One region of the Terrabacter sp. R4-6 genome, then DNA from elsewhere that is predicted to be linked to it. Evidence: riboswitches for the same ligand, from Rfam matches in the RefSeq annotation. Region 1 holds a riboswitch; the other holds the start of a gene.
The links. Region 1 has a riboswitch for cyclic di-AMP ahead of ACSSS0_RS15825 (C40 family peptidase). Riboswitches for the same ligand answer to the same signal wherever they lie in the genome.
Positions count from the first base shown of each region.

Region 2: it holds a riboswitch for cyclic di-AMP, as region 1 does, so the genes downstream of both, ACSSS0_RS06570 (transglycosylase family protein) here and ACSSS0_RS15825 (C40 family peptidase) in region 1, are expected to answer to the same signal.

Region 1 is NZ_CP197224.1:3,377,753-3,382,784, reverse strand. Features, by position in the region: gene ACSSS0_RS15840 (sigma-70 family RNA polymerase sigma factor) at 1-663, opposite strand, end outside; gene ACSSS0_RS15835 (carboxymuconolactone decarboxylase family protein) at 1,155-1,766, shown strand; gene ACSSS0_RS15830 (DsbA family oxidoreductase) at 1,826-2,509, opposite strand; gene ACSSS0_RS15825 (C40 family peptidase) at 2,607-3,383, opposite strand; cyclic di-AMP (ydaO/yuaA leader) riboswitch at 3,386-3,561, opposite strand; gene ACSSS0_RS15820 (iron-dependent transcriptional repressor DtxR) at 3,769-4,464, opposite strand; gene ACSSS0_RS15815 (MFS transporter) at 4,494-5,032, opposite strand, start outside.
Region 2 is NZ_CP197224.1:1,391,075-1,396,106, reverse strand. Features, by position in the region: gene ACSSS0_RS06580 (CBS domain-containing protein) at 1-136, shown strand, start outside; gene ACSSS0_RS06575 (serine/threonine-protein kinase) at 245-2,107, shown strand; cyclic di-AMP (ydaO/yuaA leader) riboswitch at 2,453-2,626, shown strand; gene ACSSS0_RS06570 (transglycosylase family protein) at 2,630-3,280, shown strand; tRNA gene ACSSS0_RS06565 (tRNA-Thr) at 3,441-3,513, shown strand; partial or broken gene ACSSS0_RS06560 (IS481 family transposase) at 3,626-4,362, shown strand; partial or broken gene ACSSS0_RS06555 (IS256 family transposase) at 4,630-5,032, opposite strand, start outside.

The sequences.
Region 1 (5,032 bases):
CTGGCGCCGCACCGCTCGGCACTCGGCGTCGCCCGCGTTCGCGACGAGCTCGGACAGGAAGGTCTGGCGCAGCCGCTCGCGCGCCCGCTTGCTCCGGCTCGCCACCCCGTTGGGCGTCGTGCCGAGGCCGGGGGCGATCTGGTGCGGCTTCTCCTCGTGCACGACCAGGCGCCAGAGCAGCGACCGGGACTCGTCGGGCAGCGATCGCCACGCCGCCCAGACCGTGTCGCGTTCCTCCGCGTCGACGGCCTCGTCCTCCGCCGAGGCCGCGGTGCGCGTGTCGAAGGTCGTCTCGTCGTCGGTCAGCACGACCCGGTTCGTGTAGCGGCGCGCGACGTCGATGTTGGCGCGGCGCAGCGTGCTCAGCAGGTAGGGCCGGAAGGCCGTGTCGGGCCCGCCCCCGCTGCGGAGCGCATCGAGCGTGCGGGTGAAGCTCTCGCTGACGAGGTCGTCGACGTCGCTCGGTGAGGCGACGCGGGCAGCGAGGCGTCGGGCTGCCGGCTCGTGCCGTGACCACAGCACCGAGTAGGCGGAGTCGTCGCCCGCGCGCACCCGGTCGACGAGCGCCGCGTCGCTCTCGGGTCCGTCCACGCGTACGCCGTCGTCCGTCCCCGACACGGGCTCGCCTGCCGCGCCGTCGTGCTCGTCGTGCGCCCGCTCCACGATCCTCTGTTCCCCCACCCGTATGCCGACGTCTCGCCGGCTGTCTCGACCCACGCTCCACCGGGTGCGTGACGGGGCGCCGGGTCCCGTCCCCGACCCGAGGGCGCGTCCAGCAACGCACCTCACGCATCCTCTCCCCTGGAGACGCGCGAGGGTCCGAATCATGGCGCGACATGCCCGCAGATGTACAGGGTTGGGGCCACGCCGGGCGATTTGCGTGCGTTTGCGACACACCTGGCCCGCCGCGACGTCTTCCCCGGTGATGCGCCGCGCCGGACGCTCGGGCCAGGACCCGGGCGGGCCGTGGGGGCCATGGCGTGGGCGCATCACGGACGGCCGCGACGGGGTGGCTGTCCGACGGGTGGTGGGTGCTCCCGAGGAGGGGACGGGAGCACCCACCGAGCCCGGGGCCGCCTGCGCAAGAGACTGATCCGGCCCGACGCCGCGTGCGACGATGAAGCCTCCACGACCCCTCACCCGAGGAGCAGAGCATGACGGCGACCGACCCGAGCCACGGCTTCCTCACCGAGCCGGCGCTGACGCCGGAGCTCGAGGCCTACTTCGCGAGCGACGTCACCGACCACGGCTACGTCATGAACCTCAGCCGGGTCTGGGCCCAGTCCCCCGCCGCCCATGACGCGCTCTTCGGCCTCCTCGCCGACATGGTCTCCGTCGCCGGCCTGACCTTCCGGCAGCGCGGCATCCTCGTCGCCGCGACCGCCTCGACCATCGGCGACTCGTACTGCGCGCTCGCGTGGGGTGGCCGTCTCGCCACCGCTGCCGGCGAGGAGGTCGCAGGGGCCGTGCTCCGTGGCGACGACGATGCCCTCGACCCCACAGACGCCGCTCTCGCGACCTGGGCCAGGACCGTCGCGAGCAACCCGAACGCCACCACTCCCGCCGACCTCCAGCCGTTGCGGGCGGCCGGCTTCGACGACCGCCAGATCTTCGCGATCACCGTCTTCGTCGCGCTGCGTCGGGCCTTCTCGACCGTCAACGACGCGCTCGGGCCGCTCCCCGACCACCAGCTGCGCGCCGAGGCGCCACCGGCCGTCGACGAGGCGGTCTCCTTCGGCCGTCCGGCCGCTGACCAGCCCTCCTGACCTGGGCGTATGCCGTCCGCCCGGCTCCCGGGTCGGCCGCACCGTGGGTGCGGGCGCGGTCAGACCGTGTGGGTGGCGACGCCGCGCAGCAGGGCGAGGTAGTCCTCGACCGGGTGCGCTCCGCTCACGGCGGCATACCCGTTGGCGACGACGAACGGCGTCGACGTGACGCCCATCGAGCGTGCCTCCTGCTCGTCGGTCCGCACCTGCTCGGCGTACTCGTCGGAGGCGAGGACCGCCGACACCCGTCGCTCGTCGAGCCCGCACTCGCCGGCGAGGCGCTGCAGCACCGCGCGGTCGTCGATGGCGAGGCCCTCGACGAAGTGGGCGGAGTGGAAGCGCTCGACCGCCGCGGAGCGCAGCGCGGGGCCGCCCATCTCGCCCGCGAGGGCACAGAGCCGGTGGGCGTCGAAGGTGTTGGCGCGCACGGCGCGGTCCCAGTCGAAGACGAGGTCGTCGGCCACGGCCACCTCGCTGGCCTTGGCGTTCATCAGCCGACCGGCACCCGCGTCGCCGCCGTGGCGCACCGACAGGTGCTCGCTGACGGGCACCGACCCGCCCGCCGGGACGTCGGGGTCGAGCTCGAAGGAGCGCAGGTGCACGGTGACGTCGTGGGGACGCTCGAACGCGGCGACGGCGGCCTCGACGCGGCGCTTCGCGACCCAGGAGTAGGGACAGACCAGGTCGCTCCAGATGTCGAGCTCGATGAGGGTCGTGGACTCGGCGGCTGAGTGGTCGGTCATCGACTCAGTCAACCACGGACGCTCGCGTCGCCGGGAAGCCGACGAGCCCCCACCGGGATCCGGTGGGGGCTCGTCGTGAGGCGTGAGAGGTGACCGCTCAGATGCGGCCGTACATCGACGGCGTCGTCCAGATGGAGTGGTTGCCGATGACGGTGCCGGGGCGCTGGGCGTCGATCATGCGGCCCGGGCTGACGTAGATGCCCACGTGGTAGATCGGCGAGCCGAAGAAGACGAGGTCGCCGGGGCGCGGGTTGCTGACCGGCGTCGAGGCCGCGGCCTGCGCGGACGCGGTGCGCGGGATCGAGATGCCGGCCTGGCGGTAGACGTAGGAGGTGAAGCCCGAGCAGTCGAAGCCGGAGGGCGTCGTGCCGCCGTAGACGTAGGGCACACCGAAGAAGGACTGCGCGATGCCGACGATGCCGGTGGCGCTGGGGTTGGGCGCCACGTTGAGGGCGGCGCGCGTGGTCGAGCCGGAGCGCGACGCGCGCTCCTGCGCGGCCTCACGCTCGGCAGCGGCCTTCTCGGCGGCCTTCTTCGCGGCGCGCTCGGTCTTGACCTTGACGTCCTCGATGACGACGGGCTTGACCTTGGCCTGCTTGAGGGCGGGCTTGGCGTAGCCGATCGCCGACAGGGCGTTGCCGGCCTTGAGCGTGCCGGCGGCGGGGCCGACGGCCGCGGGACCCGCGACGGCGCTGCTCGAACCGTCAGCGGCGTTCGCCGTGCCGGCGAACGAGGCGACGAGGCCACCGGAGGCCGCGACGATGGCCGCACCCTTCACGGCGGGCTGGGCCGACTCCTTGGCGATCGTCTTGAGCTCCGAGATCGCGTTGAAGCGACCGGGGGCGCGGTGGCGCCCGGGAACGTTCTGAGCCACGTTTGACCTCTCGACGCCTACGAGGTGAGCTGTCGGGTTCGGGCTGGAGGTACTGCCCGGCCTTCGCTCGGACCGTGATCGGTCCACGGAGGGCTTCACCCCGAGGGCGTCTCTCGACGCCCGGAGAAAGTGGTTCCCCCGCTCCTGCCATGCGGTTCGTACTGAGCCTCAGGTCGATGGCAGGACTAGGCGGTCCGACCCGGGGCACTCACTCGACGGGGAGAGCAAGTTCGCCCACCGTACCCAAGTACCTGTGCCTTGTCACCTTCGAGTTCCCGGAAGTCAAAGAATTTTCAGCGACCTCGGATCCGGGCCGGACGAGGTGTGGCAAGGCATGCCAAAACGACCCCGCAGACGGGGGCAAACCCTGCCGGATACGGCGTGTTCAGGCGGCCTGGCAGAAGACGTGGACGGCCACGTCGTCGGGCAGCGACACACCGGTGGAGGGCTCGCTGCCCTCGCGGACGGCCAGGACCCGACCGCCGTCACGGACGACCTCGACGCGGGCGCCCGGCACGACGCCGGCGCTCGTCAGCAGCGCGAGCGCCTCGGGGTCGACCTGGACGGGCTCGCCGATGCGCCGGATCGTCACGACGGTCGGAGCGGCTCCCACGGCGGCGGTCAGGGTGCTGAGGCCGGTGAGGAAGTCCTCGTCCTGGCGCACCCCGAGCTCCTCGAGACCGGGGATCGGGTTGCCGTACGGCGACTCGAGGCCCTCCCCGATGAGGCCGAGGATCTTGCGCTCGACCTTCTCGGACATGACGTGCTCCCACCGGCAGGCCTCGTCGTGGGCGTACTCCCACTCGAGGCCGATGACGTCGACGAGCAGCCGCTCGGCGAGCCGGTGCTTGCGCATGACGCGGGTGGCGAGGAGCCGGCCGTGGTCGGACAGCTCGAGGTGGCGGTCGCCCGAGACGGCGACGAGACCGTCGCGCTCCATGCGGGCGACGGTCTGCGACACGGTGGGGCCCGAGTGGCCGAGACGCTCGGCGATGCGCGCGCGGAGGGGCACGATGCCCTCCTCCTCGAGCTCGAAGATGGTGCGCAGGTACATCTCGGTGGTGTCGATCAGGTCCGTCACGGTCATACCTTCTCAGAATCGGAGAGCGGTCAGGGACCGCCCGTCGCCGGGCCCGGCGTCCGGCGCGTCCTCGCGCCCCGGGTCGGGTCGTGCCGCGGCACCCAGACGCGCAGCCAGCCCGCGCCGACCACGGCCCCGATGCCCAGCACGACGGCGGAGGCGCCGAGCGACATGATGGCGCTCAGCCCTGACAACGCCAGCGGGCCCGCCGCCCTTCCCACGTCGGCGCAGAGGCGCCAGCCGCCGAGGAACTGCGCCCGCCCGTCCGCGGGTGAGGCGTCGGCGCCGAGGGTCATGATGAGCCCCGCCCCCAGGCCGTTGCCGAGCCCGAGCACCGTCGCCGCGGCCGTCACGGCCACGAGGCTCGTGGCGAGCGGGAGCAGCATCATGCCGAGGCCGAGCACGAGCATGCTGGGCACGGCGGCCGCGACGCGGCCGTAGCGGTCCATGAGCCAGCCCGACGGGTAGAAGAGCGCCATGTCGAGCGCCCCGGCGACGCCGAAGACGAGCGACGTCTGCGCCGGGGAGAAGCCGACCGACTCGGCCCAGAGCGGCACGAGGGCCTCGC
Region 2 (5,032 bases), 2.0 Mb from region 1:
GCGGGTGCGGCACGTGCCCATCGTCGACGCCGACGGCAAGCTGGCGGCGATCGTCAGCATCGGCGACATCGTCAAGCACCGGCTCTCCGAGCTCCAGTCCGAGCGCGACCAGCTGCGCGACTACATCAGCAGCTGATACCTCCGGTACACCGGACCAAACCGACGAGACGGGACACACGCGACACCCGGCGGCGCGTTGCCGCAGGGTTCCAGTCGTGGCGCCCCGGTCGCATACCGTAGGGGCATGACTGCGTACGACCGGACCGAGCGGGTGCCCACCCCGCGGCCCGGCGCGCGCACCGGTGGGGTGCCCGTGGCCCCGCGCCCCGGCATCCCCGGCTCCCCGCAGCGGATCGGCCCGTACCGCCTCGTCGAGGAGATCGGCGAGGGCGGCATGGGCGTCGTCCACCTCGCCCTCGACCCGCGTGGCCGGGCCGTCGCGATCAAGGTCCTGCGCGCCCACGTCGCGCACGACGCCGACGCCCGGCAGCGCCTCTCCCGAGAGGTCGACACGCTCTCACGCATCCGCGACGCGCGGGTCGCGAGCGTCATCGACGCCGACGTCATGGCGCCCCGCCCCTACATCGTGACGCGCTACGTGCCCGGGCCGGCGCTCGACGAGGTCGTCGAGGAGCACGGCCCGCTGGCGCCCGCAGACCTGCTGCGCCTGGCCCGCGGCATCGCCGAGGCGATCCGCGCCATCCACGCGTGCGGTGTCGTCCACCGCGACATCAAGCCGGGCAACGTCCTCATCGAGGACGGCGACCCGGTGCTCATCGACTTCGGCATCGCACACCTGCAGGACGACGTGCGCCACACCGTCGGCGGGCTCGTCATGGGCACGCCGGGCTACCTCTCGCCCGAGCTCGTCGAGGGTGCCGCGATCACCGACGCCACCGACTGGTGGGGCTGGGCCGCCACGATCACGTATGCCGCGTCGGGTCGTCCGCCGTTCGGCCGAGCCCGCATGGACGCCGTGCTCACCCGCGTGCGTGCCGGTGACGTCGACCTCGAGGGCGTCGACCCGCGCCTCGTGCCGCTCCTGCGCGCGTCCCTCTCACCCGACCCACGGCTGCGCCCGCACGCCGACGAGGTCATCGGGGCACTCGAGCTCTACGCCGCGGGACGCGCGGCGACCGTGCCGACCCCGAGCGGCAACCCGTGGGACGACGACCGCCCCACTGCGGCGCCCGGTGACACCCAGGTCGTCCAGCACGGCGGCACCGCCGTCATGCCGCCCGTCGGGGCAGCCGGCGCCCTCGTCGAGGCCTCGACCACAGGAAGTCCGGTGCGGTGGGCCCCACCCCCGACCGGCCCCAGGGCACCCGATCCCGACCCGGCGGCATACGACCACGGCTGGGACGACGAGCCCGCCTCGCCGGACGACTGGGGCGGCGCGCAGGCCTACGACGCCCGGCACGGGCGCGGTGGGCAGGACGTCGAGCAGGGGCCGCAGGGCTACTGGCCCGAGGAGGAGTGGGACGAGGAGGACGAGCCCGTCCAGCGCGAGGGCGACCCCCGCATCGGCCTGCCGATGCGCACCGGTCTGCTCGCCGCGGTCGGGATCGCCTGGGTCGGTGCGCTCATGGCGTGGCCGGGCATCGCCCTCGTCGTGCTCGTCGTGCTCTCGGCCCTCGCCCGGGCCACCGACCGCTCGGTCACGGCGCTCGTCCTGCGCCGCTACGACTTCGGCCGACGGCGCAGCGACGTGCCCTTCGCCGTCGTCTCGAGCCCGTGGCACCTCGTCGTCGGCATCATCGCGACGGGGGTCGGCCTGCTCCTGCCCGTGGCGGTGGCGCTCGCCGGGATCTTCGCCGCCGCCCTGCTCCTCGCCGGCACGCAGGGCACCGACCTCGGGCCCGGTGCGCCGATCACGCTCGCCGTCGGCGGCGTCCTCGGCCTGCTCATGCTCTGGTGGGGCCCCGGTGGGGCCTCGCTTCGACGAGGGTCCCGCTCGATGGCGCGGCGGCTCGTGCCGGCCGGCCTCACCACCCAGATCGTCTCCGTGCTGCTCGCCGTCTTCGGAGTCGTGGCCGCGCTCGTGGCCCTGCAGCACGGCTCGAGCCTGACGTGGGACCCCTTCACGACCAACCCGTTCGCGCCGTGAGCGCCGGGTCTCGGTGATCCGAGGTCCCGTTCGCGGGTCCGTGGGGCCTTCGTGCGGTCTCCGTGCGGTCTCTGTGCGGGACCTGTGGCCCTAGCGCATCAACCCCTGCAAACGGCTGGGAAAAAGATCACGGAAGTATCTCGACGTGTCTTGTGCGCTGCAGGAACGTCCCGTACCGTCAGTGCTCGGCGGCCTCGACTCTCGGGTCGAACGGGAGCATCACCACTCGGCTCCCGGGTCGCTTCGTCGCGTCCGGCTCCACACGAACGCTCCCACAACTTCACATGGACACCCATCAATCCGTTTCCCTGAGCGCGCCGAGCCTCGCCAGCCAGGGATGTAGCCCACATCCGTGGGCCGGGCGAGGACGGGGGACCCAGTGTGACCAGTGAGTGCATGTGTGTTCGAGCGCATGGCAAGAGGACGAGATCTGGTCTCGGGGTGAAGTCGCATCCGCGACGGGGCACCTGACGCCCCAACCCGACAGCTAACCCCGCAGGCGCGCGTCAGGAAGGATCACCCATGCAGTACATGTCCAAGCATGCTGCGGCCAAGAAGGTCTCGGCCAAGCAGCGCATCGCGGGAGTCGGAATCGCTGGAGCCGCCACCATCGTCGGTGGCATCGCCACGGGCGGGTCGGCCAAGGCCGCGTCGGTCTGGGACCGCGTCGCCGCGTGCGAGTCGAGCGGCAACTGGCACATCAACACCGGCAACGGCTACTACGGCGGCCTCCAGTTCGTGCAGAGCACGTGGCGCGGCTACGGCGGCACCGCTTTCGCACCGCGAGCCGACCTCGCCAGCCGGGCCGAGCAGATCGCCGTGGCGCAGCGCGTGCTCGCCTCCCAGGGCCCCGGCGCCTGGCCGGTGTGTTCGAAGCGTGCGGGCCTGACGCGCGCCAACGGCGGCGCCACGACGACCCCGGTCTCGCGGTCGACCGTCCGCAAGCCGGTGACGACGAAGAAGGTCGTCAAGAAGAAGACGTACGCCACCAAGCCGGCGGTCACGAACACCGCCAAGGGCGCCAAGATCACCGTGCACCGCGGCGACACGCTCGGCAAGATCGCCGCGCGCTACCATGTGTCCGGCGGCTGGAAGGCGCTCTGGAAGGCGAACGGCGCCCGCGTCACCAACCCGAACCTCATCTTCGTGGGCCAGACTCTGCGACTCCCGTGAGTTCCTGATAGAACTGTGCCGGACGGCCTCGCGCGACCAACCCCTGGGTTTGCGCGGGGCCGTCCTTGTCGTTCCGCGGCCGGGTCGTGCTCGCGGTTTGGGCGTATGCCGTCCGGCTCGGTTACGCTTTCGCCCGTCCGCGGCGCTCGCGCCCAGACGTGCTGGCGTGGCGCAATTGGTAGCGCACCTGTCTTGTAAACAGGCGGTTAGGGGTTCGAGTCCCCTCGCCAGCTCTCTGACCTGTATGACTTCGCCTGATGCCTGACGTTCGGGCTTCGCCTGATGCTTGTCAGTGTTTCGGGTGATGCTTGACAGCTACTTCGGCTGATCCTTGACGCTCTCTTCATGAAGGAGATGAGCGTGGCTGAGCAGCGGTACAAGGCGGTGCTGGCCGTGATCGGTGACGGCCGACAGGTGTCCGAGGTCGCCGCGGCGTGGGGTGTCTCGAGGCAGACCCTGCACGCGTGGCTGGCCCGGTACGAACACGATGGCCTCGAGGGGCTGGTCGACCGGTCCCATCGCCCGGCGGTTGTCCGCACCAGATGGACCCGGCCGTGGAGGTCGCGGTCCTTGAAACGCGACGCCGGCATCCCGGGTGGGGTCCTCGCCGGATCGTGTACGAGCTGAAACGCCGGGGCCTGTCGGCGAGTGAGTCGGGGGTGTACCGGGCGCTGCGCCGGGCCAACCTGATCGATCCCTCGGGTCGGCGCGGGCGTCAGCGGCAGTGGCGTCGGTGGGAACGCTCGCGCCCGCACGAGCTGTGGCAGATGGACGTCGTCGGCGGGATCCTGCTGCGCGACGGCACCACCCTGAAGTGCCTGACCGGTGTCGATGACCATTCCCGGTTCTGTGTCAGTGCCCGGTTGATGCCGCGGGAGCGGACCCAGCCGGTCTGTGACGCGTTCACCTTGGCGCTGGACACCCACGGGGTCCCGGAACAGGTCCTGACCGACAACGGGAAGGTGTTCACCGGCCGGTTCAACACCCCACCGGTCGAGGTGCTGTTCGACGCGATCTGCCGACGCAACGGCATCGAGCACCTGCTGACCAAGCCCCGCTCGCCCACCACGACCGGCAAGATCTGTGAAGACTTGGTGTGGCGCGGCACCGGCCCGGTCTGACTCAGGTCAAGGTGTGACCGAGGTGTCCTGCGTTCGATTTGTCGACCGGGTCGCGGTGTCGCGTCTGACAAACCGGCCCGACGGAAACTGACCTGATAGGAGCCTGGCTTAGGAGCCCCGTCACAGACGTGTCGCTCCGCCAGGCCGGTTTGCCCTCCCCAACGACGATCTATCGGAGGAGCAACACCAGCACGACCACATCAACGACTGCTGTCATCGGTGGCATCGGTGTTCGGCGACGGTCGGGAGCTTCTCGTACAGGCCCTCGAGGACCCGGTCGAACTGGCCGTTCACGCTGTCGGCAGCGGGCTGGTCGTACACGCTGTGCAGCAGCGCCCGCACCCAGCCCCACTGCGACTTCGGGGTGACGGACATGAGGTTTGCGGCGTAGTGGGTGCGGCAGCGCTGCCACGAGGCCGCGGGCAGGGTCGCCCCGATCGCCTCGACCAGGCCGGCGTGCGCGTCGCTCGTGACGAGTGCGACATCGGACAGCCCGCGGGCGGTCAAGTCCCGGAAGAAGCCGAGCCGCCCGGCACCGGATTCGGTTGTCGCTGTGTGGGTCCCGAGGACCTCCCGGTAGCCGTCAGCGTTGACGCCGGTGGCGACCATCACCGCGACCTTCACCACCCGG